One region of the Bradyrhizobium sp. 27S5 genome, then DNA from elsewhere that is predicted to be linked to it. Evidence: predicted binding sites of a transcription regulator. Region 1 holds the regulator's gene; each other region holds the start of a gene.
The links. Region 1 encodes LexA, which represses DNA repair genes until DNA is damaged. Its sites were predicted from a motif close to TGTTCNNNNTGTGTTCNG; they were not measured.
Positions count from the first base shown of each region.

Region 2: a site for LexA is predicted at 5,725-5,742, ahead of WDM24_RS10195 (PA0069 family radical SAM protein). Genes of this name have one in related genera too.
Region 3: a site for LexA is predicted at 3,184-3,201, ahead of WDM24_RS19625 (single-stranded DNA-binding protein). Genes of this name have one in related genera too.
Region 4: a site for LexA is predicted at 3,867-3,884, ahead of WDM24_RS13250 (DNA repair protein). Genes of this name have one in related genera too.

Region 1 is NZ_CP147714.1:4,700,025-4,707,356, forward strand. Features, by position in the region: gene WDM24_RS21995 (metalloregulator ArsR/SmtB family transcription factor) at 1-222, shown strand, start outside; gene WDM24_RS22000 (MIP/aquaporin family protein) at 280-981, shown strand; gene arsC (arsenate reductase (glutaredoxin)) at 978-1,379, shown strand; gene WDM24_RS22010 (hypothetical protein) at 1,487-1,636, shown strand; gene WDM24_RS22015 (HAD family hydrolase) at 2,400-3,026, shown strand; gene glp (gephyrin-like molybdotransferase Glp) at 3,052-4,263, shown strand; gene lexA (transcriptional repressor LexA) at 4,496-5,200, shown strand; gene WDM24_RS22030 (hypothetical protein) at 5,543-5,971, shown strand; gene WDM24_RS22035 (hypothetical protein) at 6,134-6,361, shown strand; gene WDM24_RS22040 (ComEC/Rec2 family competence protein) at 6,458-7,332, opposite strand, start outside.
Region 2 is NZ_CP147714.1:2,152,855-2,160,186, reverse strand. Features, by position in the region: gene WDM24_RS10215 (IS110 family transposase) at 19-981, opposite strand; gene WDM24_RS10210 (glycosyltransferase family 39 protein) at 1,284-2,786, opposite strand; gene WDM24_RS10205 (ribonuclease HII) at 3,043-3,798, opposite strand; gene WDM24_RS10200 (VOC family protein) at 3,877-4,332, opposite strand; gene WDM24_RS10195 (PA0069 family radical SAM protein) at 4,543-5,703, opposite strand; gene WDM24_RS10190 (glycosyl transferase) at 5,867-6,436, shown strand; gene WDM24_RS10185 (helix-turn-helix domain-containing GNAT family N-acetyltransferase) at 6,528-7,332, shown strand, end outside.
Region 3 is NZ_CP147714.1:4,245,821-4,253,152, forward strand. Features, by position in the region: gene uvrA (excinuclease ABC subunit UvrA) at 1-959, opposite strand, end outside; partial or broken gene WDM24_RS19615 (outer membrane protein) at 1,205-1,860, opposite strand; gene WDM24_RS19620 (outer membrane protein) at 2,178-2,921, opposite strand; gene WDM24_RS19625 (single-stranded DNA-binding protein) at 3,376-3,861, shown strand; gene WDM24_RS19630 (DUF2306 domain-containing protein) at 4,114-4,512, shown strand; gene gyrA (DNA gyrase subunit A) at 4,724-7,332, shown strand, end outside.
Region 4 is NZ_CP147714.1:2,840,761-2,848,092, forward strand. Features, by position in the region: gene WDM24_RS13235 (LysR family transcriptional regulator) at 1-31, shown strand, start outside; gene WDM24_RS13240 (inorganic phosphate transporter) at 154-1,782, opposite strand; gene WDM24_RS13245 (UdgX family uracil-DNA binding protein) at 2,236-3,699, opposite strand; gene WDM24_RS13250 (DNA repair protein) at 3,957-4,751, shown strand; gene WDM24_RS13255 (DNA polymerase Y family protein) at 4,642-6,423, shown strand; gene WDM24_RS13260 (error-prone DNA polymerase) at 6,420-7,332, shown strand, end outside.

The DNA of each region.
Region 1 (7,332 bases):
ACCCTGTCGGCGCATTTGTCGATCCTCACCCGCGCACGCCTGGTCACCTCCGAAAGGCGAAGCCGATCGATCGTCTATCGCGCCAACCTCGACGAGTTTCGCAACGTCGCGGTGTTCCTGCTGCGCGATTGCTGCGACGGACGGCCGGAGATTTGCGCGCCGGTTGTCGAGAGCTTACAGCCCTGTTGTCCTCCGCAGCGAAAGGAGCGAACGCGTGGCTGAGCAAGGCGCGATCGATTTCGCCGGCCGCGCAGTTCATCCAGAGCCCAGGGCCAATTGATGGACACGTTCGACCTTCCCCGGCGCCTTGCCGCCGAAGCGCTCGGCACCGGCATTCTCGTTGCGACCGTGGTCGGATCCGGCATCATGGCCGAAACCCTGACCAAGGATGTCGCTCTTGCGCTTCTCTGCAACACGTTGCCGACAGGGGCGATCCTCGTCGTCCTGATCACCGTGCTCGGTCCGGTTTCCGGTGCCCATTTCAATCCGGCCGTAACGCTCGTCTTTACCGGCCGGCGCGAGCTGCCGGTGAACGAGGCCGTGCTCTACATCGCAGCGCAGATCGCAGGCGGCGCCGTCGGCACGATGGCGGCGCATCTGATGTTCGCTCATCCCTTGATCGACCTGTCGATGAAGGTCCGGACCGGCGGAGCGCAGTGGTTTGCGGAAGCCGTGGCCGCCTTCGGCCTGGTCGCCACCATTCTGGCCGGCATCCGCTTTCAGCGCGCGGCCGTTCCCTGGCTGGTCGGGCTCTACATCACAGCCGCCTACTGGTTCACGGCATCGACGTCGTTCGCCAATCCGGCCGTTGCGATCGCACGCTCCCTCACCAACACGTTCGCCGGTATTCGGCCCATCGACCTTCCGGGGTTCATTCTCGCCGAGCTCTGCGGCGCGATGGCCGGCATGTTGCTGATGAACTGGCTGCTCGGCCGTCCCAAACTGTCCGGCGGCGTTGCCATTGCGGAGACACGACCATGACCGTCACGATTTATCACAACCCGGATTGCGGCACCTCGCGCAACACGCTCGCGATGATCCGCCAGAGTGGCACCGAGCCCGTCGTCATTGAATATCTCAAGACGCCGCCGTCGCGCGAAACACTCAAGGAGCTGATTGCCGCGATGGGAATCTCGGTGCGCGCCCTGCTGCGCGAAAAGGGAACGCCTTACAAGGAGCTCGCTCTCGACCAGCCGAAATGGACGGACGACGAATTGCTCGATGTCATGCTTGCGCATCCCATTCTCATCAATCGTCCGATCGTGGTGACGCCGAATGGTGTGCGGTTGTGCCGGCCGTCAGAGGCCGTCGTCGACCTTCTGGACGCTCCGGTTGGACGGTTTGTGAAGGAAGACGGCGACGTGGTCGAGGCGCGGTAAGCGGCCGAGGCCCCATGGCAACCCAATTGAGAGGGTCTTCCCATCGGTGGTTCCCCGGACAAGGCACAAGTTTCCTCGGAAGGAGCCGGAACGGACACGGACCCACGTTGGTTGAACAGATTGATTTTCGAAAAGGGAGCGTCATCACCGTGACCCGGAAAACCTTACAGGCACGCTCCGAGCAAGCGCTCGTCGTCATCATTCTCAGCACCGGCGCGCTCATCGCCTATTTCGGTCTGGCGCTTTCGAGGATGTGAAAGGGCGGCTCCGAAGTAGCTTGATGCGCCAAGGCCGGTGCCCCTGCCACTGAGTTGCCCGACGGCGCAAGCCCCTCGCGCAAAAATATTTCTGTTTATCGGCACACCCAACTCAGTGTATGAATTGTCCCGTCTCACCCGATCGAGGGGCGCTGCGCATCGTCACGGGTGTTGCGGTGAGATGCGGTGGACGCCGATTGCGCGACTGACGAGTGTGCATGAGGCGGACGGTGAAGTCGTGTGGTCCTGACGCCCTAGTGGCCGGTGTCCCCTTGTGAGACGCAATTGCGTCTTGCGAAGGCGGTGACAAAAAAGCCAAGTCTCGCCGGGGAGAGCACGAAGTAAGCCGTAACCCATCGCGCAGGGAAAGCCGGATTGCTCCGGTTACACCTGTGGTCCTACCCCCGGTGCTTTTTGTTGCACCGGACCCATGGGTGCGATCGGCACCCGGCTTTCCCTGCGCCCTCTGATTTTAGAGCGGCGAAACGACAGGTAAGACTCGGGCAAATCATGTCGCGAGAATGCGGAACTGTATCTCCGTCCTCGCTGTCATCGCCCGGCTCGACCGGGCGATCCAGTACGCCGCGGCTTCTCGGCTCACACACCGGCGTCTCTGGAATACTGGATCACCCGCATGCGCGGGTGATGACACCGCGCAAGAATGGACCGAGCCGGAATGAACGTCAGCACCCTGGTCGCATGCCTGCCGCACAAATCGGGGACATTGCCGCCTGCCCGCAATTTTCGTACATGGTTTCACGCAATGACCTCGCAACTCACCCCCGACTCCGCCGACGTGCTGCTGTTCGATATCGGCCGCGTCGTGCTCGATATCAGCCTCGACAAGGCGATCACGCACTGGGCACAGCATGCCGGTTGCGCGCCGGCCGACCTCGCCGGCCGTTTCGTCGTCGACGACAGTTACAAGCATCACGAGATCGGCCGGATCGACGACGCGGCGTTCTTTGCGAATTTGCGCCAGTCGCTCGGCGTCGAGCTCACCGACGCGCAATTCCTCGAGGGCTGGAATTCGATCTTCACCGGCGAGATGCCGGGCATCGCCCCCCTGCTCGCGGCCGCCGCCAGACGAATGCCGCTCTACGCCTTCTCGAACACCAACCCGGCCCATGTCGCGCATTTCTCGGTCGCCTATGCCGAGCTGCTCAGCCACTTCCGGACCGTGTTCCTGTCCTCGAGCATCGGCCTTCGCAAACCCGACGCCGCGGCCTACGATCATGTGATAGAAGCGATCGGCGTGCCGGCGTCGCGGATCCTGTTCTTCGACGATCTGGCTGCCAATATCGAAGGTGCGCGGGCGCGCGGCCTTCAAGCCATCCACGTGACATCGACGGATGACGTGGCAAGGGCGCTGACCGCACTTGGTATTTGACCATTTGCCTTGAGGAGTTTTGCGCGTGGCCCTGATGCCGGTTGCCGATGCCCTGTCCGCCATTCTTGCCGGTGCCGAACCGCTGCCGGGGGAGATGGTCGCGCTCGATGCCGCCTACCATCGCACGCTGGCGCACGACCTCGCGGCGCGCCGCACCCAGCCGCCGGAGCCGATGTCGGCCATGGACGGCTACGCGGTGCGCGCCGCCGATGCGGCTGATCTCAAGTCCCGGCTCAAGGTGATCGGCGAAGTCGCCGCCGGCCGGCCGTTCGAGCGGACGCTCAGTGCCGGCGAAGCGGTGCGGATCTTCACCGGCGGCGTCATCCCCCATGGCGCCGATGCCGTCATCATCCAGGAAGACACCCGGGTCGATGGCGACCACATCTCGATCACCGAGGCAGCGAGCCCGGGACGGCACATCCGCCCGGCCGGCGTCGACTTCCGTGAGGGCGACCTGCTGCTCAACGGCGGCAGCCGCCTGTCCGACCGCGCGCTCTCGCTCGCGGCCGCCATGAATTATCCGGAACTCGCGGTGCGCCGCCGCCCGAAGGTCGCGGTGCTCGCCACCGGCGACGAACTGGTGATGCCGGGCTCCCAGCCCGGCCCCGGCCAGATCGTCTATTCCAACGGCTATGCGCTGCGTGCGCTGGCGCGCGCCGAAGGCGCCGAGACCGTCGATCTCGGGGTGGCCGCCGACACGGTGGCCGCGACCACGGCCGGTATCCGCCGGGCGCGGGAGGCCGGCGCCGACATCCTGATTACGACCGGCGGCGCCTCGGTCGGCGACCACGATCTGGTCAAGCAGTCGCTGGAGGCAGAGGGCGTCGCGATGGCGTTCTGGCGGATCGCGATGCGGCCCGGCAAGCCGATGATGCACGGCCGGCTCGGGGCCATGCGGGTGATCGGCCTGCCCGGCAATCCGGTGTCGTCCTATGTCTGCGCCTTCCTGTTTCTGGTGCCGTTGATTCGGGCTTTGAGCGGCCGGAACACGATCCATCATGTCCGCACGACCGCCCTGCTCGGCCGCGACCTCGCCGCCAACGACCAGCGCGAGGACTATCTGCGCGCGCGTCTCGAGGAGCGCCAGGACGGCGCGCTGATCGCCACGCCGGTGATGCAGCAGGATAGTTCGCTGCTCGGGAATCTCGCTGCGGCGCGGGCACTTCTGGTACGTCCGCCGTTTGCGCCCGGCGCCGCCAAGGGCAGCGAATGCGAGATCCTCACACTGCCCGACTGAGGTTTTCGCGGGCTGCCGATTGCGCGCCGCCTGATGCGTTCACCGGAAATTAAGTGGTTGCGGAACACATATCGAACATATAGTGTCCGTTCATGATTTGTTTCGAGTACTGGTGTCTACAATCGGGAAGCCGCCAGGGAGCATTGCGCTCCCGAGATCAGGCCCCGTCTGAAAGGCCCCACCTGAAGAGTCTCGGAATCGAACGACGCTATCAACCGGGGGAATGCTCGAGATGCTCACGCGCAAACAGTTCGAACTTCTGCGTTTCATCAATGAACGTCTGAAGGAGGCCGGCGTGCCGCCCTCCTTCGACGAGATGAAGGATGCGCTCGACCTGCGCTCGAAGTCCGGTATCCACCGCCTGATCACTGCGCTGGAGGAGCGCGGCTTCATCCGCCGCCTGCCCAACCGCGCCCGCGCCATCGAGGTCATCAAGCTGCCCGAACTGTCGGCCGGCGGCGGCAATGGCCGCCGCGGCTTCACGCCGAGCGTCATCGAAGGCACCCTCGGCAAGCGCAGCAGCACGCCGCCGATCGCCGAGGACGACGGCAACCGTCCGGTCGCCGTCCCCGTGATGGGCCGGATCGCGGCCGGTACGCCGATCGAGGCGCTGCAGACCCGCAGCCACACCATCAGCGTGCCGCCCGACATGCTCGGCTCCGGCGAGCACTATGCGCTGGAAGTGCGCGGCGATTCCATGGTCGACGCCGGCATCCTCGACGGCGACATGGCGCTGATCCAGCGCAACGACGTCGCCAACACCGGCGACATCGTGGTGGCGCTGATCGACGAGGAGGAAGCCACCCTGAAGCGCTTCCGCCGCCGCGGTGCATCGATCGCGCTCGAGCCGGCCAACACTGCCTATGAAGTGCGCATCCTGCCGCCGAACCGGGTCCGCATCCAGGGCAAGCTGATCGGGCTGTATCGCAAATACTGACGGCGGCGGAGCATGATCCGGAAAAGTGCGGAGCGGTTTTCCGAAAAGATCATGCTCGAACAGACATATGGAGCGGGATGACGATTCGAAGAAAAGTCATCCCGATCCGGGAACGAGCAACAGATCGGATCGTTCCTTGGAAGATAGTGCGACGTGCGGACCACCTAGGATGCGCCCTGATACCTCTCGCGCAGTGTAGCGCGTTTGTGATTGAGGCGTTCGACGGCCAGTCGTACAATCGCCCAGAAACGAGCAGACACTCGTTTGCTATCGTCCACTCTGGTAGAGGCCTGCGCCTCAAGGAGAGGCACGGGTCGCTACCTCGAAAAGAGGAGCCATCCGATGTGTGACTATAGTCTGCACGCCGTGGCATCGCGCCCCGCCATTGTCGGAGAGACGCTGATCACCACGACTTTCCGCGGCACGTCGACCCGCGGCTTTGCTTCGGAGAACGATCCCACTGTCGCGGTCTGCATGCTGCCGGGCACCGAGCTCGCTTTCGCCGAGAACGTTCGCTACGACAGCCGCTGGATCTGGACCAAGACGATGAATTTCCGCGTCGGCGTGTTCAACGAAGTCGAGCCCGACGTGCCCGATCGCCATCATGACGCGGTCGAATTCCCCGACGGCAGCCACGTTCTGGTGACCCAGCTCGTCGAGGGACAGCGCGTCAGCGTGCTGCAATTGCCGGCACTGCATCCGCCGGTCGAGCACAAGCCGAAGGTTGTGGAGCGGCGGCCCTCCGCATTCGCGTCGCTGTTTTTGGGTTGAGCGCATCGTCGCCGCGGAATGAGCCATTCGGCGGCGGATGACCTTAGGCGATTTCGAGCGACCCCGGATTTCCGCTTCCGGGGCGCAGCAGGAGATTTGCGTCGGCGAGCGCCTTGGCGCATCATCGCGTACGGAGGACGTGCACTCACGGAAACCTGCGCAGTGGTCGACAAGGTCACATGGCAAAAGGCTGGACGCGTCACCGAGCCGGGCCGCTACATGTTCCGGTTCGGCTGGCTGACAGTGACGGCCGATGATCTCAAGGTCTGGGAGCAGTTTCCCGAGGCCGTCTTCACCCTGGTCAAGAAGCCCGACGCCGGCCCCGATTCCGACGAGTACCATCTCGGCCTGTTCGAGCTGCCGACCGGCCCCTCGCCCGGCAACGGCTGAAGCGTTTTCGAGCGAAGTGGACACCGGTTCGCGTGAAGAAAACGCGTGAAAACAAGAAACTAGAGTTTTGGTTCTGATTAAATCAGAACCAAAACTCTAGTCGTCGCCCTGCAGGTCGGTCTCGGCCGGGGTCGCATCGACTGCGCGCCGCGGCGCGGCGGCGGGTGTGCGGAGGACCGTCTCGCTCTCACCGTCACCGGGAACCGCCGGCGACCACGGCCGGTCGATGCCGCCGGGCTTCACCGCGTCAATGGCGTAGCCGGCGCTGGTCCGCCGCAGCACCAGCGCACCGTGGCTCCGCAGCCGCTCGGCATCGATCACCGAGGCCGCGCAACCCTGCGGCGCCGGCCGCGCGGTGACGATCAGCGCCGCCCGCTCGCAATCGTCGGCCAGCGCCTCCGGCCGCATCGCCAGCGCGACGAAGGCGCCGCCCGGGCCCTGGGTGACGCAGCCGCTCGGATCGCAGGAGACGCCCTCGCCGAGCGACGCATCGACGGCGGTCCGCGCATCGGCATCCGCCGCCAGCCATTCCTTGACCAGGAATGCATCCTTCGCGCTATGCATCAGATGCAGCCGCCCGTCGCCGCCGCGCACCGCGACGTTGCGGCCGTCGGCAGAAATCAGCACGTCCGGCAGAGGGGCCCTCAGCGCCCAGACTGTGGCCACCACCAGCAGCACCGCGCCGGACCAGCGCAGCGGCGTGCGCAACAGCCCAAGCAGGATGATGCCCGCGCTTGCGACGATCAGCGGCCCGATGCCGAACGCCGCCATCCGCCCGACCGCGCCAGGCAGCGCGGCGACCCATTGCGTCACCAAAATCATCCAGTCGATGCCAAAGCCCATGATCGCCCAGAACACGCCATCAAAGCCGAACGGCATGGCGAGGAGGCCGAGCAGGCCCGCCGGCATAACGATCGCCGACACCACCGGCATCGCCGCGAGGTTGGCGAGCAGCCCGTAGGGCGTCACGC
Region 2 (7,332 bases), 2.5 Mb from region 1:
GTCGAACAAAGAAACGCTTCAGGCTGCTGGAACAGCTGACATGTCAGCTTGCCAAGGGGTGCCTCGGGCCACTACGGCGTTGATGAAGACGAGCAGCTTCCTGGCGCAGGCGATTAGCGCGCGCTTGTGACCCTTACCGGCGGCGATCAGTCGCTTGTAAAGGGCGATGAGCTGCGGATTCCAGCGGAACGACGCCGCCAGCGCTGCAGCATAGAGCGCCTCTCGCAGGCGCTTGCGTCCACCGATGATGTGACGAGCGCCAATATGCTCTCCGCTGTCGTCATCATAAGGCGCAAGGCCCGCAAGAGCTGCGGCCTGCTCGCGGCTGATTTGGCCGATCTCCGGCATGCGCACCAGAATGGCGACCGCAGTCGGCAGCCCGGCCCCGCCGACGCTGTAGATCAGATCGAGCCGGGCAGCGAGATCGTGATGTTCGCGGATCGCTGCCACCAAAGCCTTGAACTCGACGCGTTCGCGCTTGGCCAGGCGGACGATATCTTCCTTCCAGAGCTTTTGGATACGCGCATCGCGACAGCTCTCGAGCCGGTTCTTGAACCGCGTGATATCCTCTCCGATCTGATCGATCAGTGTCAGCTGCCCGGCCAAGGGCGATAATCTTGCGTCAGGGGCCGGGTGGATCTTGTTGACCGCAGCGGCGCAGGCGGCGATCAGAGCCGCGTCGATCCGATCGTTCTTGGCACGTTGCCCGCGGTATTTGGCATAGGCACGCACTTGCGCCGGCTGGAACACCACGACGACAAACCGCATGCGCCGTAACTCGGCGACGACGGCTTGCTCATAGCCACCGCTCGCCTCGATCCCAACCCGCTTGACCTTGCGCCGCCCAAGCCACTCCAGCAGCGCCTTGTGACCTTCTGCCGTGTTCTCCACCTGCAGCTGCTCCGAGTTGCCGTCGAGCGCCACGTCGAGCTTGCGCTTGCCGGTATCGATCCCGGCACAGATTGTGGTACGCTTGGCCATCTTCCTCGACCCTCCCTTGTGATGCGAACCTAAAGTTCGTTCAACCATGCGGGTCCCGATGAAGTGCCGATCGCGATCTTGCTACGAACGACAGCCCTCAAGGCTTCGATGGGTAACGATCCGATCGATCAGCGGCCCAGCCCGGGCGGCTACCCGAGCTGGGCCATTCCTCACGGAACGAGGCCAGTCTAACCCAGCGCGCTAATACAAGGATGGGTAGAACGAAGCCAAACCCATCGCTTCTCCCGCCGCGGAGAGAATGGTGGGTTTCGCTTCGCTCTACCCACCTTACAGATCTCACACTACTTCGGCCGCACGATCGCCCAGCCGATCCGCAGCACCGGCTGCCGCCCATTGACCAGCCGGTCGAACGAGCGCGGCACTTCCGGCACCAGGCCGGGAAAGCGCTGCGCGAGTTCGGGCGGCGGCGTGCCGGCGGTGTCCTGCGCGCGCCAGACCACGACGCCGCCGGTCTCGTTGAACTTCGGGATCGACAGCCACGGCGTCCGCTGCGGCGCGGCGTCAAGCAGTAGATGCGGACGGCGGCCGTTCATCGCAACCAGGCTGGCGATTTCAGGGTCGCCGGCCACCGCGCGCAGGCGCTGGTTGGTGCGGCGCTCATAGCTGTCGTCGAAGAAGCGGCCCATCGCGGCTGCCGGCAGCGAGGTCGGCACCTCGGTGGTGCTGGTCCAGGGCAGGAACAGCGCCGCCGCCAGCGCCACGGCCGCCGGCGCCGCGACCGCGAACGCCCAGACCGAGCGCAACAGCCGTTGCCGCCTGAGCGGAATGAGATCACCGGTCGCGACGACGACGGCGAGCCCCGACATCAGCAGCGCGACGCCGGCGCCGCCGAAGGCGCGATCGAGATCGAACAGGCCTGAGACGAAGCTGCCCGCAATCGCCGGCGCGAAGGCGAAGAAATAGACGAACTGCTGCGCCAGCGGACTGACCGACGGACGATAGATGATCGGCGCGTCCTCGGCCTCGCGGGCGAACCAGCGCGAATTGAGGATCGCCAGCAGTGCGATTGCGGCGGTCGCCACGATCAGCCCGCCGAGCACGACGCCCCAGTGCAGCGCGCGCGCCTTGACATCGGCGAGCGCGGGCAAGGCCGGCAGCGCCAGCACGTCGGCGCGGATCAGCCAGATCAGATAAGGCAGCGCCAGCACGATGATGACCAGCACCGCATAGAGCGGATCGACCGCCTTGAGCGCGCGCCGCCCGCGCTCGGTTGCAAGGGCGAAGCCGATCACGAGCAGGATCATGCCGAGGGCCGCCGGCGTCGTCAGCAGCAACAGGCCGCAATCGATCGACCAGGCGAACCAGGCGGCACGCCGGTTCTGGCCGATCAGCTGCCAGGAGTGCAGCAGCAGCAGCGCCCAGAGCGGACGCGCCAGGATCAGCGGGCCGAACTCGACGCTCGGCGAGGAGAACACCACGACCGTCATCGACAGCAGCACCGCCAGCACGCCCTGCGGGCCACCGACGATGGCACGCGCCAGCTGGTAGAACGCGATGAAGGTGGCGATCTCGCAGGCCTGCGCCAGGAGATAGACGCCGAACACATGATTGCCGGCGGCACGGAAGGCGATGTCGGCGAGCCAGAACGCCAGCGGCGGCCCCATGTCGGTGCCGACCTGATATTCGCGGCCGAAGGCGAGGATGGCGGCGAGATTGCCGGGCGGGCTGCCGTAGAAGATCAGCGGCAGCAACAGCCAGATCGCGGCCTGCACCAGCACCACCACCCAGACCACGAGGCGCGGCCGGGCGCGAATCAGTTCGACAACCAGGGAGGTAAACCGCATGAAACGCCTGAAATGCCCCAGCCACCCGTCAGCGGCGCCATCTGATCCCGGTGGTTTTGATAACGGGCGGCGGCGGTGGAGGCAACCGGCGTTGGTGGGCCAGCGCTGCAAAGTCAAACTCAGGTGTCATGCCCCGCGAAGGCGGGGCATCCAGTACGCCGCGGCGGTTGGGCTCAAGCACAGCTGCCTCTGGAATACTGGATCGCCCGGTCGAGCCGGGCGATGACAGCGTTGGGTGGGTTGGCGCAGTCGCGCGCTAAGCAGCAGCTGACGCGGCTTCGCTTGTCGCGTCCACTGTGAACAGGTCGGGCTCGGCCGGGACCGGAAAATGCTTCAGCCGCGCGGCGACGACGGGGGCGAAGAAGCTGCGGTGATGGGTGGTGGGCCCGAGCCGGTCCAGCGCCTCGAGGTGCTCGGGCACGCCATAGCCCTTGTGCTGCTCGAACCCGTAGCCGGGGCAGTCCAGCGCCAGCGCACACATCAGGCGGTCGCGCGTCACCTTGGCGATGATCGAGGCCGCCGCGATCGAGGCCACGATGCCGTCGCCGCCGATCACGGCGTCGCACTCGCAGGGCGTGGCGAGCTTGTCGCGACCGTCGACGAAGACGTGTTTTGGCATTTCCGGCAGCGCATGCACCGCGCGCGCAAGCGCCCACAGCGAGGCGCGCAGGATGTTGTCGCGGTCGATTCGCGCCGGCGACGCCACCGCGACTGAGAACGCGGCGGTGGCGCAAATCTCCTCGAACAGTTCCTCGCGCCGCTCGGCGGTCAGCCGCTTCGAATCGTCGAGGCCTTTTGGAACGCGATCGGGGTCCAACACCACGGCGGCGGCGACGACGGGACCTGCCAGCGGACCGCGCCCGGCCTCGTCGCAGCCGGCGACCGGCCAGACACCGCGCTTGATCAGCGTCCGCTCGCGCCGGAAGCTCGGCCGCGTCACGATGCGCTTCTCCGGCTTGGCTGACTTGGCCGGCGCCTTCTTCGACGTGCTCTTGGATTTGTCCCGAATCATGCGGGGATGGTGATCAAGCCAGCCCCGCGGCGCAACCGGGAACCTGGCGCCCTTCCCCGCAATTCAATCCGGCCGGCTTTAGTCGGGAATCGACACGCGCCTGTTATCGAGCACCTCAAACCCCGGCGCGCGCACCACTTCCCAGGCATGGCCGTCGGGATCGGCGAAATAGCCGCAGTAGCCGCCATAGCTGGTGGGCTGCGCGGGGTTCAGCAATTTGCCGCCCTTCGACAGCGCGAACGCCATCACACAATCGACCTCGGCATCGTCGTTGCAGTTCCAGGCGATCGCAACGCCGCGGAACGCTGAAGGCCGCGGCTGATCGGGCAGCCCGGCATCGGCGGCGAGCAGATGCCACGGGAACAGCCCGAGCACAGTGCCGCCGGTGTCAAAGAAGGCGACCTCCTCGCCGGTCACGCGCATCTTCCTGGTGAAGCCGAGCGATTCATAGAAGGCGATGCTGGCGCGCATGTCGCTGACGCCAAGCGTGAGGACGGTGAAGCGTGGGGTCGGGGCGGCGGGCGCGTTACTCATGTTTACCTTTCCCGTCATTGCGAGGAGCGAAGCGACGAAGCAATCCATCGCTCCGCATATGCAGAAAGATGGATTGCTTCGCTTCGCTCGCAATGACGCCCTTGGTTACTTCTTCGTAGCCCGGATGGAGCGTAGCGCAATCTGGTAAAGTTTGGCCGCGGACGAAGCGTCCCGGATTGCGCTGCGCTTCATCCGGGCTACGGACCTCATCTAGAACAAGCTCAACTGCTCGCCGTTGCGCTTCGGCTTGGCAAAATGATCGGTGGTCAGCTTGGTGCGCCGCTTGTTGAGGCCGAGCTTTTCGCAGGCGATCTCGAAGCGACGGCCGATCATCCAGGCCATCGGGCCGGTGCCCTTCATCCGCGTGCCCCATTGCGAGTCGTAATCGCGGCCGCCGCGCATGTCGCGGATCAGCGTGAAGACGTGGCGGTAGCGGTCGGGATAGTTCGCCATCAGCCATTCGCGAAAGAGATCGCGGACCTCGAGCGGCAGCCGCAGCAGCACGTAGCTCGCCTCCTTGGCGCCGGCATGCACGGCGGCATCGAGGATGCGCTCGATCTCGGAATCGTTCAGCGCCGGGATCACGGGCGCGACCATCACAGTGGTCGGGATGCCGGCGTCGGCAAGCCGCTTGATCGCTTCGAGCCGCTTCGGCGGCGTCGACGCGCGCGGCTCCATGGTGCGGGCGAGTTTTGGGTCGAGCGTCGTCACCGACAGCGCGACCTTGGCGAGATTGCGCTTGGCCATCCGCGCCAGAATATCGATGTCGCGGGTCACCAGCGCCGACTTGGTGACGATGCCGACCGGATGGCCGGCGCGTTCCAGCACCTCGAGAATGCCGCGCATGATTTTCCGCTCGCGCTCGATCGGTTGATAGGGATCGGTGTTGGTGCCGATCGCGATCATCCGCGCCTCGTAGTCCGGCGCCGCGAGCTCCTTCTCGAGCAGCGCGGGCGCGTCCGGCTTGGCGAACAGCTTGGATTCGAAGTCCAGCCCCGGCGAGAGGCCGAGATAGGCGTGGGTCGGCCGCGCGAAGCAATAGACACAACCATGCTCGCAGCCGCGATAGGGATTGATCGAGCGGTCGAAGCCGATGTCGGGCGAGTCGTTGCGGGTGATCACCTTGCGCGAGGTGTCGAGCGCCACGCTGGTCTGGAACGGCGGCAGGTCGTCGAGGCTCTGCCAGCCGTCGTCGAAGGCTGTCCGCGCCTCGGCCTCGTAGCGACCGCTCGCATTGGACTGTGCGCCGCGGCCGCGCCGCCGCTCGCGCTCGATCGCGACCTCAGGAAAAGGGGTGGGTGCACCCGCCGGGTTATCGGAGGGCGCCGTTACCGGCGGGTGCTTGAGGGCATGAGAGGATGCTCGGCTCATGCTGTGAAGCTAACACAGCCTGAGAACAAATCAAGAACATCACCTGAGAAAATCCACAAACTGATGGCGTAAAATTCTGCAGGCGAACAGGCTGCTTTGAATATGACAAGGTGATAACACGGCCGGAGTTTTTCAACCGCTTGGGCCACCGAAGCCTCAAATCATGCTGAGCGTGATCATTCCAACCGACGGCGTCGAGCGCACCGCGGTCGCGACATTGGCGGCGCTGGTGCCCGGCGCAGCCGCCGGCGTCATCCGCGAGGTGCTGCTGGTCGACCGCACCAACAGCGATGTGATGGAGCGGGTTGCCGACATTGCGGGCTGCGGTTTCCTGCGGTTTGAAGGCACGCGCGCCGCGGCACTTGCCGCCGGTGCAAAGCAGGCGCGCTCGCCGTGGCTGATGTTCCTGCATCCGGGCGCGGTGCTCGACGCCGGCTGGATCGAGGAGACCACCCAGTTCATCCAGATGGTGGCGGCAAGCGGCAAGGACCGCGCCGGCATCTTCCGCTACGCCCGCGCGCCCTACACCGACCCCGGCCTGCGCGACGGCATCAAATTCGTCGCCCGGATGATCGTGGGCCCTTCGGCCGAACAGGGCCTTCTGATCGCGCGCGACCATTACGAGCGGATCGGCGGCTACCGGCCGGACGCCCGACGCTCCGAGGCACGGTTGCTGCGCCGGCTCGGCCGCTCCTCCCGCACCATGCTGCGCAGCCGGATCATGGTGGCGTAGGGTTTCCGACCCGCGGTGAGCTTCGAGATGCCCTGACCGGCCGTGCAAATCGGCCTTGCCATTTATTTGATTCCATCAAATAATATGTTTGATGAAATCAAATTCCCATGACACGACCCTCGAGAGCCAGGTCGCCGCGATCCGCGGCTTCAGCCGGTTCTACACCCGCAAGCTCGGCATCATCGAGCCGAAGCTGCTGCACTCCCCGTTCACGCTGCAGGAAGCGCGGATCATCTACGAGCTCGCGCATCGCGAGAACTGCACCGCGACCGATCTGGTGCGCGAGCTCGACCTCGATGCCGGCTTCGTCAGCCGCACGCTGGCTGCGCTGCAGCGCCGCCAGATCGTGACGCGCAAGCCGTCGAAGGCCGACAAGCGCGTCAATGAGGTGGCGCTGACCGCCAAGGGCCGCACTGCTGCCGCGGACCTCGACCGCCGCTCGCGCAACGAGGTCGGGGCGCTGCTGAAGCAGATCGACGGCGACCGCCGCGCCGCCGTGGTGCGCGCGATGGGCACGATCGAGCAGTCGCTGGAGCCGCCGGCCGAAAAGCCGGCCGGCTTCCTGCTGCGCAGCCATCGCGTCGGCGACATCGGCTGGGTGATCTCGCGACAGGGACGCGCCTACGCGGAGGAATATGGCTGGGACATCAGCTACGAGGCATTGGTAGCCGAGATCTGTGCGCAATTCCTGCGATCGTTCGATCCGGCTCGCGAGCATTGCTGGATCGCGGAGGTCGACGGCGAGCCGGTCGGCTCGGTCTTCCTGGTCAACGGCGGCGACGGCCTCGCCAAGCTGCGGCTGCTGCTGGTGGAGGAGAAAGCGCGCGGGCTCGGCGTCGGCGGCGCGCTGGTCGAGCAATGCATCCGCTCTGCACGTGAGATGGGCTACACAAGGA
Region 3 (7,332 bases), 450 kb from region 1:
CCGCCGCAGGCCGGGCACGCGCCATAGGGATTGTTGAACGAAAAGAGTCTGGGCTCGATCTCGGGGATCGTGAAGCCCGAAACCGGACAGGCGAATTTTTCCGAGAACAGGATTCGTTCGGGGCCGCTCTTGTCGTGGATCTTTGCGGTCTTCTTCTTGTCCTCTTTCTTCTCGTCCTGCGCAGCCGCCGCCGGCGCGTCGGCGTATTCGATCACGGCGAGGCCTTCGGCGAGCTTCAGCGCGGTCTCAAAACTTTCCGCGAGGCGCTGCGAAAGGTCGGGGCGCACCACGATGCGGTCGACCACGACGTCGATGTCGTGCGGGAATTTCTTGTCGAGCGCGGGCGCCTCCGACAGCTCGTAGAAGGTGCCGTCGATCTTGACGCGCTGAAAGCCCTTCTTGAGGTACTCGGCGAGCTCCTTCTTGTACTCGCCCTTGCGGCCGCGCACGACCGGCGCCAGCAGATAGAGGCGGGTGCCCTCGGGGAGCGCCAGCACGCGGTCGACCATCTGCGAGACGATCTGGCTCTCGATCGGCAGCCCAGTGGCCGGCGAATAGGGCACGCCGACGCGGGCCCACAACAGGCGCATGTAGTCGTAGATCTCGGTGACGGTGCCGACGGTGGAGCGCGGGTTCTTCGACGTCGTCTTCTGCTCGATCGAGATCGCAGGAGATAAGCCGTCGATCTGGTCGACGTCGGGCTTCTGCATCATCTCGAGGAACTGGCGCGCATAGGCCGACAGCGACTCGACGTAGCGGCGCTGGCCCTCGGCATAGATGGTGTCGAATGCGAGCGACGACTTGCCGGAGCCGGACAGACCGGTGAACACGACCAGTCTGTCGCGCGGAATCTCGACGTCGATGTTCTTCAGATTGTGTTCGCGCGCGCCGCGGATCGTGATGGCGCGCGATGAGGAGCCGGCGTTCTGTTGGCGCTTCGCCTTGAGCACTTCATCCATTGCGACAATTCCGGGCGCATGATCGGGCGCCTTTTGGGCGCGCATCGCCGGTGATGCCGGGACCTTGCGCCGATGGGTGAGAAGACTGGAACGTAGGAAGAACGGCGGCAGATTTCCAGTGCTGAGTCGTCTCCATCAACGGATAGTTTGCCTGATGGCAGCAGCCGTCAGCAGGGCTGGTTCCCAGGCGCAAAAAAGGCCGGCGCGAGGCCGGCCTTTCCGAGACCTTGCGGTCTGTCGTTCACTCAGTACTTGGCGACGATCGGGCCGCCGAAGTGATAGTTCACGCCGAACTGGACGCTATGCAGGTTGAGGTCGCCGGAGGGCACGCCGAAATAGTCCTCGCTGCTCAGGCTGCGATACAGGTACTCGCCCTTGATCGACCACTGCGGAGCGATGAAGGCCTCGATGCCCGCGCCGACGGTCCAGCCGGAGTGGAAGTGGCTCTGCGAGGTGGTCAGGCCAAAGCCGCTAAGGGTGAGCTTGTTGTCGATCCAGGCGTAGCCGCCGGTGCCGTAGAACAGCACCTTGTCGCGAAGCCGAGGCGGCCACGCACGGTGCCGAGCGCGTCGGTCTTGCTCGTCGCGGTGATGCCGAATCCGGTGGCGGAAGCACTGACGTCAGCCCAGCCACCGTCGGCCTCGAGGCCGTACACGATGTTGCTGGTCTGCCAGTTGTAGCCGATGGTGCCGCCGGCGAAGCCGCCTTCCATCTTCGGATTGCCGGAATCCTCGCTGGCATAGCCACCGAAGCCGCCGATGTAGAAGCCGGTCCAGTTGTAGATCGCGGCCGGCGGCGGAGCCTTCACGTAGGGGGCGCGTGCAGCCATGTCGGCGGCCATCGCGGGTGCAAGAGCGCTCAGTGCGAGCATGCCGGCCGATGCCAGCAAAACATTCCTGATTTTCAAAGTCCGAGTCCCGTTTTCTTGCCCATTTTCTTGTGGTCACTTCAAACATTCGAAGAGAGCGTCACAGCATTGCGTGACGATCACATGTTTCTACACAGAGATCGCGGAGGTTGTGTAACCAGGAAACCACAATGCACGGAAAACGAGCGCGCGAGGTGCGCACGTACCAATAGGAGAGTTGGCACGAGGCTGGCTCGATGGAAATCAACCGTCGCGCGGACGGTATCCGGCTCAGTATTTGAATCGATCGCGCAAACAAAAAGGCCGGCGCAACGCCGGCCTTTCGTCTGGATCAGATCCGCTGCGTGCGATCAGTAGCGCGCAACGACCGGGCCACCCCACTTGTAGTTCACGCGGACGGTGACGAGGTCGACGTCCTGGCGGTCGCGGATGGTGCTGAACAGCGCGCCATTCGGGGTGGTGAGGTTGTAGGTTTTGTCCTGCATGAACAGGTGGTCGTATTCGATACCGGCGGTCCAGTTCGGCGCGAAGCCGACTTCGATGCCGGCGCCGATGGTGCCACCCCAGCGGGTGTCGGTGGCGCGGCCGCCGAGCGCGCCGGTCGGCGTGAAGTAGGTGCTGAAGCGGTTGTCGGTCAGCGCCGCACCGCCCTTGGCGTAGAGCAGCACGTTGTTGACCGCGTAGCCGATCTGGCCGGTGAACAGGCCGAACGCGTCGATCTTGCTCTGGTTGGTGAACAGGCCCGGGAAGATCGCGCTGCCGTTGCTGCCCTTCAGGTCAGCCCAGTCGCCCTGCGCTTCGAGGCCGAACACCCAGGTGCCCGCCTGCCAGCGATAGCCGATCTGGCCACCGGCGACGCCGCCCGTCGCATCGTGGCAACCATCCGATCCGATGAAAGTGCCGCCCGGGAGCTGATCCCAGCAATTGTGGCTCGAACCCCAACCGCCGTTGGCGCCGATATAGAAGCCGCTCCAGTCATAGACGGCGGCGATCATCGGCGGCGCCTTGGTGTAGGGGCGGGCTGCCAGATCGGCTGCCGCCGCAGGCGCGGCGAACGCAATCAGAGCAACGGTCGCGAGCAAAAACTTCTTCATCATCAATCCCCAGCTTCCCAAATCGGCTTCCAACTGGTCCCGAAGCACGATCTCAGACGCGAGCGCCCGCGCCATGGTTGGAATCTATACGCTGATTCAACCGGAAGCGCCGTCTCCCAAATGCAACACTCGCGGAAGAAGTGCCGACAGAACAAGATACTGATTTTATTGCAATTAGTCTGAGTGATCGCCGCGAGGCGACCGCTGATCCCGTGACCGGCGGCCGCGCCAACGCCGTCGCCGGCTGCTACGGCAGGTTGTGGTGAACAAAACTGGAACAATGCCGGCGGCGGTGCTATATCTCGATCTCAATAATCGTGGATAACCGCGCGACGGCAAAGGCGTCGGGCCGGCGCCGGCGTATAGGGTCATCCACGACGCCTGCAATGTAAGTGGCGAAGGTTGAGAGTGGCGGCCGATGTCCGGCGCCCGGTTTTTGAGTGGAGATGATGCGATGGCGGGAAGCGTGAACAAGGTGATCCTGGTTGGGAACCTCGGCAAGGATCCGGAAATCCGGCGGACGCAGGACGGCCGTCCGATCGCAAATCTGTCGATCGCCACTTCGGAAACCTGGCGCGACAAGGGCACCGGCGAGCGCAAGGAAAAGACCGAGTGGCACCGCGTCGTGATCTTCAACGAAGGTCTCTGCAAGGTCGCCGAGCAGTATCTGAAGAAGGGCGCCAAGGTGTACATCGAGGGTCAGTTGCAGACCCGCAAATGGACCGACCAGAGCGGCGTCGAGAAGTACTCGACCGAGGTCGTGCTGCAGGGCTTCAACTCCAACCTGACGATGCTCGACGGGCGCAGCGGCGGAGGCGGTAGCTTCTCCGATGATGGCGGCAGCGATTTCGGCTCGGCCGGACCGGTCAGCTCGGCGCCGCGCCGTGCAGTCGCCGCAGGTGGCCGCAACAGCGATATGGACGACGACATCCCGTTCTGACGGGATCGCGCCTCCCACATTCTGTCAGGCGTCACCCCCGTGAAGATCATTTCCCGGGGCGGCGGTACGACGCGCGAGGGAGGTCCTTTGTGTGGATTATGAGGATAACCTCGTATCAATCTGATATTACGTGATTGTCGGAAGAGGCCTTCGGGGGTTCCCCGTGCTTTGACACAGGCTGATGTGAATGATATTTACATCGGCCTGCGGCGAGCGATGCCTGGCCGCGCGCATCACCCGAGGGCCGCTATCATGAGCCTCGCGCCATTGCTCGACGCTGCGCCTGCGATCCCGCTCCATGCCTTCGCGGCGATGGCCGCCTTCGTGCTCGGCTCGATTCAGCTCGCCGCACCGAAGGGCACGCTGCCGCACCGGACGCTCGGCTGGATCTGGGTGATCCTGATGCTGATCGTCGCCGGGAGCTCGTTCTGGATCCACCAGATCCGGCTGCTGGGCCCGTGGAGCCCGATCCACCTGCTGTCGATCTTCTCGCTGGCGATGCTGGTGCTCGGCGTGACGGCGGCACGGAGCCACAATGTCCGCCGCCACAAGTTCACGATGATCGGCATTTTCTTCGGCGCGCTGGTCATTGCCGGGCTGTTCACCTTCATGCCCGGGCGGATCATGCATGCCGTGATCTTCGGCCAGTAACTGAGCGAAAAAGGGCATTGCGAAGCCGTTCCGCCCGGTCTTCGTCAGCTCGCATTCGCCACGCAGAGCGGGCCCGCCGGGAACCTGCAATGTCGCCGGTAAGTGCATGAAAAAACGAAGGGAAAAACGGCTTGCCGGAGCCGCGTAAGGGTGGTTATCAGGCCCTCGATACGCTATATGATTCCCCAGCAGAACTGACCGGATTTCCCCTTTGTCCGAACCCGAAGACGACAAGCCCGGCGAGCCGCCGGTGCCCTCAGATATTCGTCCCGTTTCCATTCTCGACGAGATGAAGAAGTCCTACCTCGATTACGCGATGAGCGTGATCGTGTCGCGTGCGCTGCCCGATGCGCGCGACGGGCTGAAGCCGGTGCACCGGCGCATTCTCTACTCGATGCATGAGCAGGGACATACGCCGGACAAGAAGTACGTAAAATCCGCGCGCGTCGTCGGCGACGTGATCGGTAAATATCACCCGCACGGCGACCAGTCGATTTACGACGCGATGGTCCGGATGGCGCAGGACTTCTCGCTGCGCGTGCCGCTGATCGACGGACAGGGCAATTTCGGCTCGGTCGACGGCGATCCGCCTGCGGCCTATCGATATACCGAGGCACGGCTGACGAAGGCGGCGCTCGCCGTTCTCGCCGACATCGACATGGAAACCGTCGATTTCCAGCCGAACTACGACAATTCCGAGCAGGAGCCGTCGGTTCTGCCGGCCAGGTTCCCGAACCTTCTGGTCAACGGCGCGGGCGGCATCGCGGTCGGCATGGCGACCAACATCCCGCCGCACAATCTCGGCGAGGTCGTCGACGCCTGTGTGGCGCTGATCGACAACCCGGCGCTTTCGATCGACGAGCTCATCAACATCATTCCGGGACCGGATTTCCCAACCGGTGGCGTCATCCTGGGACGCCAGGGCATCCGCTCGGCCTATCACCTCGGCCGCGGCTCGATCGTAATGCGCGGCAAGGTGGCGATCGACACCATCCGCAAGGACCGTGAAGCGATCATCATCACCGAAATTCCCTATCAGGTGAACAAGGCGACGATGGTCGAGCGTATCGCCGACCTGGTGAAAGAGAAGAAGATCGAGGGCATTGGCGATCTGCGCGACGAGTCCGACCGCGACGGCTATCGCGTCGTCATCGAGCTGAAGCGCGAAGCGGTGCCCGATGTGGTGCTCAACCAGCTCTATCGGTTCACGCCGCTGCAGTCGAACTTCCCCGCCAACATGCTGGCGCTGGATTCCGGTCGTCCGCAGACGATGAATCTGAAGGACCTGCTCACCATCTTCGTCGCGTTCCGCGAGCAGGTGGTGACCCGGCGGACCAAATTCCTGCTCGGCAAGGCGCGCGACCGCGCCCATATCCTGGTCGGCCTTGCGATCGCGGTCGCCAATATCGATGAAATGATCCGCGTCATCAGAACCTCGCCCGATCCGAACACGGCGCGCGAGTCCCTGATGTCGCGCGACTGGCCGGCGCGCGACGTCGAGGCGATGATCACGCTGATCGACGATCCCCGGCATCGCATCAATGACGACGGTACGCTCCGGCTGTCGATGGAGCAGGCCAAGGCCATCCTCGACCTGCGGCTGCAGCGCCTGACCGCTCTGGGGCGGGACGAGATCTCCGAAGAGCTCGACAAGCTCGCGGCGGAGATCGCCGACTATCTCGACATCCTGCGGTCTCGCGCCCGCGTTCAGGCGATCATCAAGACCGAACTGGCCGAGGTGAAGCAGCAGTTCGCAACCCCGCGCAAGACCGTGATCATCGAGCAGGAAGGCGAGGTCGAGGACGAGGACCTGATCCAGCGCGAGGACATGGTCGTGACGGTGTCGCACGCCGGCTATGTCAAGCGCGTGCCGCTCTCGGCCTACCGGGCGCAGCGCCGCGGCGGCAAGGGCCGCGCCGGCATGCAGACCCGCGACGAGGATTTCGTCTCGCGCCTGTTCGTGGCCTCCACCCACACGCCGGTGCTGTTCTTCTCCTCGCGCGGCCAGGTCTACAAGGAGAAGGTCTGGCGGCTGCCGATGGCAGCGCCGAACGCGCGCGGCAAGGCGCTGATCAACATCCTGCCGCTGGAGCAGGGCGAGCGTATCACCACGATCATGCCGTTGCCGGAGGATGAATCCTCCTGGGGCAATCTCGACGTGATGTTCGCGACCACCAGCGGCACCGTTCGCCGCAACAAGCTGTCCGACTTCGTCGATGTCCGCCGCTCCGGCATCATTGCCATGAAGCTCGGGGAGGGCGAGGCGATCGTCGACGTGCAGATCTGCACCGAACGTGACGACGTGCTGCTGACCGCCGCGGGCGGGCAGTGCATCCGTTTCCCGGTCACCGATGTGCGCGTCTTCACCGGCCGCACCTCGATGGGCGTGCGCGGCATTGCACTGGCCGACGCCGACAAGCTGATCTCGCTCTCGATCCTGCGCCATGTCGAGACGACCTCGGACGAGCGCTCGGCGTACTTGAAGATGCGCCGCGCGGTGGCCGGCGAGACTGGGGCCGAGGAGCCGGTCGAGGCGGAAGGCGAAGAGGCGGCGAATGCGATCCAGCTGTCGCAGGAGCGCTATGCCGAGCTGTCGGCGGCCGAGCAGGTGGTGCTCACGGTCTCCGTCAACGGCTTCGGCAAGCGGACCTCGTCCTACGAGTACCGCACCACCGGCCGCGGCGGCAAAGGCATCGTCGCGATGAGCGTCAACAACCGCAACGGCAATTTGGTGGCGTCGTTCCCGGTCGAGGACGCCGACCAGATCATGCTGGTCACCGACAAGGGCCAGCTGATCCGCTGCCCGGTGGCCGACATCCG
Region 4 (7,332 bases), 1.9 Mb from region 1:
CGCCGAGGAAGCCCGGGCTTATGCTGCTTGAGCCGCAGTCTTTGAAGACGGCCGTCGCGAAACGTCCTCCATCACGCAGCAAGGCCCGTGCTGGCGGCGCGGGCCTTGCGTGTTTCTTGCGTGTCTTGCGAGAGCCGCCGCGGCTCCCGCGGGTCAGAACACCCGCGAGAAGATCACGTAGAGGCACCCCGACAGCAGGATCGCGGCGGGGAGCGTCAGCACCCAGGCCATCACCATGTTTCTGATGGTGGCGACCTGGAGGCCGGAGCCGTTGGCCGCCATCGCGCCGGCGACGCCTGACGACAGCACGTGTGTGGTCGAGACCGGCAGGCCGAACATGTCGGCGGCGCCGATGGTGGCGGCGGCAACGAGTTCGGCCGATGCGCCCTGTGCGTAGGTGAGATGGGTCTTGCCGATCTTCTCGCCGACCGTGATGACGATGCGCTTCCAGCCGATCATGGTGCCGAGGCCGAGCGCGATCGCGACCGCAACCTTCACCCAGGTTGGGATGAACTTGGTGGCGCTGTCGAGCGAGGCCTTGTAGGCGTTCAGGGTGGCGACCTCTTCCTTGCTGAGGTCGTTTTCCTTGTCCTTCATCAGGAAGCGGATCGCCTCCGAGGTCAGGTACATGTCGTTACGGGTGTTGCCGACGACTTCCGCCGGCACCTTGTTCAGCGAACCGTACTTCTGCACCTGGTCGCCGACGTCCTTCACCAGCACCGACAGCGAGGGATAGGTGCCTTCGCTGATGTGGTGCGACGAGACGTATTGGGTCACCGCCGGGCGGGGATCGCCGATGATGCTGTGGCCGGCGCCCTTGGCCGCGACCACCTTGGAGGCGGCCTCCGAGGTCTTCTGGAACTGGGCCACCTGGCTCTCCGGCAGCGCGCGGTTCAGCGCGTAGGCGGTCGGCACGGTACCGATCAGGATCAGCATGATCAGGCCCATGCCCTTCTGGCCGTCGTTCGAGCCGTGGGCGAAGCTGACGCCGGTGCAGGTCAGGATCAGCAGGCCGCGGATCCAGAGCGGGGGCGCCTTGTTGCCTTCCGGCGCGGCGTAGAGCGCCGGGTTCCTGACGATCACCTTCAGCAGCAGCAGCAGCAGGGCGGCGCAGATAAAGCCGACCAGCGGAGACAGCAGAAGCGCGTAGCCGATCTCGGTGGCCTTGCCCCAATCCACGCCCGAGGTGCCGTCACGGCCGCGCAACAGCGCGTTGGCGACGCCGACGCCGATGATCGAGCCGATCAGCGTATGCGAGGAGGAGGCGGGCAGACCGAAATACCAGGTGCCGAGATTCCACAGGATCGCGGCGATCAACAGCGCGAACACCATGGCAAAGCCGGCGCTGGAGCCAACCTGCAGGATCAATTCCACCGGCAGCAGCGAGACGATGCCGAACGCCACCGCGCCGGTCGAGGTCAAGACGCCGAGGAAGTTGAACAGGCCGGACCACATCACCGCAGCTTCCGCCGGCAGCGAGTGGGTGTAGATCACGGTGGCCACCGCGTTGGCGGTGTCGTGGAAGCCATTCACGAACTCGAAGCCGAGCGCGATCAACAACGCGACCAGCAGCAGCAAGTAGGGCAGGTAGGAGGTGACCCTGGTGCCGGTGGCGTCGACGTCCGAATAGATGCTGTAGGCAACGTACAAAAGTCCCGCGGCAAGGATGCCGAAGAAGATGATCATCGTGAGCGGGTTAAAACCCTTGTCGAGATTGGGCCGCGACGCCGGCTGTATCGGCGCTCCATCGGCCAGCGATGAATTGAGTGTAATGTCGGTCATTCTGACGCCCCTCGTAGTTGGAGGGGCATTTTTGACTGATGGAGTTGAAGGTTAGATGACAAGCTCAACGTTGTTTTGCGCAGCGCAAGCAGGTGCTTGAATCCGCGTCATGCGTCATGTGCTGAATCTTGCTGCTTCTCCTTGAAATCGTTTGAACAGTCCCGCGAATACGGACACGACGGGACTGGCGCGGGTGGTGGATATCGCACGATCATTCGTGCGCATCGTCGGTCCAGGACGGCTGTTTCGGGAGTGAGGATGGAGGTGGCGCGCCGCACGATCGGGGCTAGCAAACCGCGCAGCGCGCCCGCCTCAGGGTACGTCATGGCGTGAACATGACGCCCGATGCCCGTAGACACGTGAGGGTATCACGGATCAATTCAAGGTTGTAGGGATTTATCAGCGTTTTGAACAATTTCACGTTGAAGTGTGATCCTGCAGTTCCCCCGGAACTCAAGCCGCGTGGGCTGAATTGCGCAGCTGATTTGCGGCGATTTTCAGATCGTCGATAAAGCGTTGATATTCCAGCGCCTTGGCTTTCTCGTCGGGCAGCCGCAACAGATAGGACGGGTGTACGGTGACCAGCACCCTGGTTCCGTCATGCTCGATCAGCTGGCCGCGGTTCCTGTGGATAGGTGTGATCTTGCCGAGCACGCTCTGCGCGGCCGTGGCGCCGAGCGCCACCACGAGCTCCGGCTTGATGGCGGCGAGCTCGCGCTCATACCACTGCCGGCAGGCGCGGATCTCCGGTGTGCCCGGCTTCTGGTGCAGCCGGATCTTGCCGCGCGGCACGAACTTGAAGTGTTTCACCGCATTGGTGATGTAGACCTTGGCGCGCGCGATGCCGGCTTCCTCAAGCGCGCGATCGAGCATCTGCCCGGCGGGACCGACGAAGGGATGGCCGGCGAGATCTTCCTTGTCGCCGGGCTGCTCCCCGACCAGCATCAGCGTCGCGCCTTGCGGCCCTTCGCCGAACACGGTTTGTGTTGCGTCCTTCCACAGCGGGCAGGCGCGGCAAGCGGCGGCCTCGTCGCGCAAGGCTGCGATCGCGTCACGAGTTTGCTTGTCCTGAGTTTGCTTGTCTTGGGTATGCATGTCGCGAGCTTGCTTGCGGGGCATCGGCATATCCTGCCGCTGCTGCGGCTCGGCGGCCTTGCGTGCGATGAAGGGGCCGCTGGTCATGCGCATGGCGTCTTCGATCAGAGGTTTAATGATCGAGTCCTCGGGCAGGTTCCTCCAATAGGCCTGCGGCATCTCCATCACTTTCAGCCGCGCGGGATTGAAGCGGCCGTTGTCATGCCGCCGCCAGACCTCCTCGAGCCGGTCCTCGCTCGGCACCTCGGATTTGGCAACGCCCGGCGTGATCGAGATCGCGTGCCCGTCCCAATGTGCGCAGGCGTCGGGGGTCAGGATCGACCACGGCATGTCGGCGAAGCGGCCGGCGAAGAACGGTGCGGCGTGCTCGACGATGCGATGCTCCGGCTCGAACCAGGCGACGTAATGCGCCTTCTGCTCGCGGCCGATCTCGCGGAAGCGCAGATGCGCGTGCATCCTGTCGATATCGCGATAGACCGCGCGCGCCATCGCGTGGACCTCGGCGACGTCGGGATCATCAGTCGCGCTGAGCAGATCATGATGGCTGCGCAGCCGCCACAGCAGGCGATAGAGCAGGACGAAGCGCGTGTCATTGCGATGCAGGATCGCGGTCCTTGCCAGCTCGACGAATTTCGCTGTGACGTTGAACTGCGCCTGCGGCGTATCAGGCAATTCATTCACGCAGGATGCCGAAAACAGTTCGTCGTCGCTGCGCACCGTCCACGTGACGTCCGACGGCTTCACGTCATTCAGCACCAATCGCCGCGCGGCCTTGCGCCAGCCTTCGAAATCGGTGTCGTTGTCGAGCACGATGATACGCATGCGATTGCTCCGTTTCCGTCACGCCGCCATTTTCCGGGCCGTCGCGCCGGACGCCGCGGGCGAACCGGCGGCGTACAGTTCGGCCGCTCCTGAATCCCATTGATTCCGCTCATGAATCACGGAACTCACCAATCCGATTGACTCCGCCGGCCCTGTTAGCTTTATATTAGAACATACCATGAACAAATGAGCCAGTCCCTGGTTCTCTGTTCGGATCAGTGACGGCCTCAAATTTTGGTTGGGAAGGAGCGGCGCATATGAACGGCGCACGCACGGGTACGCTTGCGTCTCTGCGCGGCAGCATCGCGCGCATCGAGGCGCCATCGGAGGCGGCGATGCCGAACCGCATCGCGCTTGGACACGCCAGCGCGGACGCGATGCTGCGCGGCGGGCTTGCGGCGGCAACGCTGCACGAGGTGTTCGCGGCCGGCCATCAAGGCGGGGCGGCGACCGGCTTCATCGCGGGGCTTGCCGGACGGCTGTCTGCGCGCAAGCCGCTGGTCTGGGTGCGGCAGGATTTTTCCGATCGCGAAAACGGCGCGCTGTCGATGCGCGGGCTTGCCGAACTCGGCCTCGATCCGCGCCTGCTGGTCACGGTGCGCGCCGCCGATGTCGACAACGGCCTGCGCACCGCGGCCGACGCGCTCGCCTGCGATGCGCTCGGCGCCGTGGTGCTCGAGGTCTGGGGCCATGCGCGCCAGCTCGATCTCGTCGCCAGCCGCAAATTGACCCTGGCCGCGCAGGCCTCCGGCGTCACCGCGCTGGTGCTGCGGATCGCGGCGACGGCGATCCCCTCGACCGCGGAGACGCGCTGGATCGTGCGCGCGGCGCATTCGCCGCCCGGCAATGCCGCAAGCGTCTGGGGCGCGCCGCGCTTCGACGCCGAACTCGTGCGCAATCGTCATGGCCCGGTCGGGCGATGGATCATGGAATGGAAATGTGATGAGTGCCAATTCAGTGAACCGTCGGCGTATCCTCAGCCTGTGGCTGCCACGTCTGCCCATCGACCGCATCAAGCGCAAGCTCGCGCAGAACATCGTCTCGCAAGCTGATGCGCGGGACATTCGGCAGGTGGTAGGGCTCCCTCTCCCGCTTGCGGGGGAGGGTTGGGGTGGGGGTCTCGCCACGAGTCCCGCTGAGGAGAGAGCCCCCACCCGGATCGCATCTAACGATGCGATCCGGCCTCCCCCGCAAGCGGGAGAGGCGAAGAAAGAATCTCGCTTTCCGCAGCAATCGACTGAGGCCCCCAGCGTCGTCGTCGCAAAGGACCACAACGCGATCCTGCTGCACGCGATCGACGAGGCGGCGGTGCGCGCCGGGCTGTCGATCGGGCTGCCGCTCGCCAATGCGCGGGCGATCTGTCCGGAGCTCACGGTCTACGACGCCGATCCCGCCGCCGATCTGAAGACGCTGAACGACATCGCCGACTGGTGCGACCGCTTCACGCCGCTGGTCGCGCTCGATCCGCCTTACGGACTGTTTCTCGACATCACCGGCTGCGCGCATCTGTTCGGCGGCGAGCGCGCGCTGCTGCAGATCGTGACCAATGCGCTGAGCCGGCGCGGCTTTGCCGTCAGCGCTGCGATATCAGGCACCTCGACCGCGGCGCGCACGCTGACGCGTTACACTTCCGGGCAGATCGTCGCCAGCGGCGCGGAAGCAGAGGCGGTCGGCCCGCTGCCGGTGTCGGCGCTCGGCGCCGATCCTGCCGTGACCACCGGCCTGCGCCGCGCGGGCTTGAAGACCATCGGCGATGTCGCCTCGCGCGCCCCGCATGAAATCTCGGCGCGGTTCGGCGCCGCCTTCACCACCCTGCTCAGCCACGCGCTCGGGCAGGGCGATGCCCCGATCAGCCCGCGCAAGCCGCTGCCCGATTACATCGTCGAGAAGCGTTTCCCCGAACCGGTCTCCACCGACACCGTGATCGCGCTGACGTTACAAAGCCTCGCCAAGATGCTGATGACGGCGATGGACAAGCAGGGCAAGGGCGCCCGGCAGCTGGAGGCGAGCTTCTTCCGCACCGACGGCGCGGTGCGCGCGATCATGGTCGAGACCGGGCGTCCGGTGACGCGGCCCGAGATGATCGACCGCCTGTTCCGCGAGCGGCTCGATGCGCTCAATGATCCCCTTGATCCCGGCTTCGGCTTCGATCTCATCCGCCTTGCCGCCGGGCGTACCGAGATCGTGGTGCAGCAACAGCGCGATCTCGACACGTCAGTGCACGACAATGACGAGCTCTCGGCGCTGATCGACCGCATCGCCGCCCGCATCGGGGGAAAGCGCGTCGTCGTGCATCTGCCGCTGGAGAGCCACATCCCGGAGCGCGCTGCGCTCGCGCTGCCGGCGCAGCATCATCTGACTGCTGCCAGCGCCGCCGCCTGGCCGGAACGCGTCGCCGGCGAGCCGCCGCTGCGTCCCCTGCGGCTGTTCGATCGGCCCGAGCCGATCAAGGTGCCGTTCGCGAGCGTGCCCGACGGTCCGCCGCATCAATTCACCTGGCGGCGCGCGCAGCACGACGTGGTGCGGGTCGAGGGCCCCGAGCGCATCGCGATGGAATGGTGGAAGCAGGACGGCGCATCGCTGACCCGCGATTACTTCCGCGTCGAGGACGCCGAGGGCCAGCGCTTCTGGATCTTCCGCGACGGTCTCTATGAGAGCGAGCTGCGCGACGAGCAGGGCAAGCCGGTCCCCGCTAACTGGTATGTGCATGGGCTGTTCGCATGAATACGCCAACGCCTGATTATGCCGAGATCGGCATCACCAGCAATTTCTCCTTCCTGCGCGGCGGTTCCGATCCGCGCGCCTATGTGCATCAGGCGAGCGAACTCGGGATCCCCGTGATCGGGCTCGCCGATCACAACACGCTGGCCGGCGTGGTGCGCGCCTGGAAGGAGCTCGACAGCGAGAAGGTCGCTCATCCGCCTAAACTTTTGATCGGCGCCCGCATCGTCTTCATCGACGGCACGCCCGACATCCTGGTCTATCCGCGCGACCGCGCCGCCTACGGCCGGCTGTGCCAGCTGCTCACCCGCGGCAAGCGCGGCGGCGAAGGCGTGCGCATCGAGAAGGGCGATTGCCGGCTCACCCTGTCCGATCTGCTCGACTTTGCAGAGGGCCAGCTTCTGGTGCTGGCGCTGCCGCATCGTTTCGAAGCGGCTGACGCGCTCGATCTGCTCGCGCAACTAAAGGCAAGCGCCGCCGATGGCGTCTGGCTTGCCGCAAGCCTGCTCTATCGCGGCGACGACAGGCGCCGCCTCGCGCGGCTGCATGGTCTCGCCACTGATGCCGGCGTGCCGCTGCTCGCCACCAACGAGGTGCTCTATCATCATCCCGCGCGCCGCCCGCTGCAGGACGTGCTGACCTGCATCCGCGAAAAGACCACGATCGAGGCTGTTGGCCGCAGGCTCGAGGCCAATGCCGAGCGGCATCTCAAGCCGGCGCATGAAATGATCAGGCTGTTTCGCGATCTCCCTGATGCGATCGCGGAAACCATACGCTTCGCTGCGCGCATCTCCTTCGCGCTCGACCAGCTCAAATACCAGTATCCCGACGAGCCGGTGCCGCCGGGCAAGACCGCGCAGCAGCATCTGGAGGACCTGACCTGGGCTGGCGTCGACAAATATTTCGGCGGCG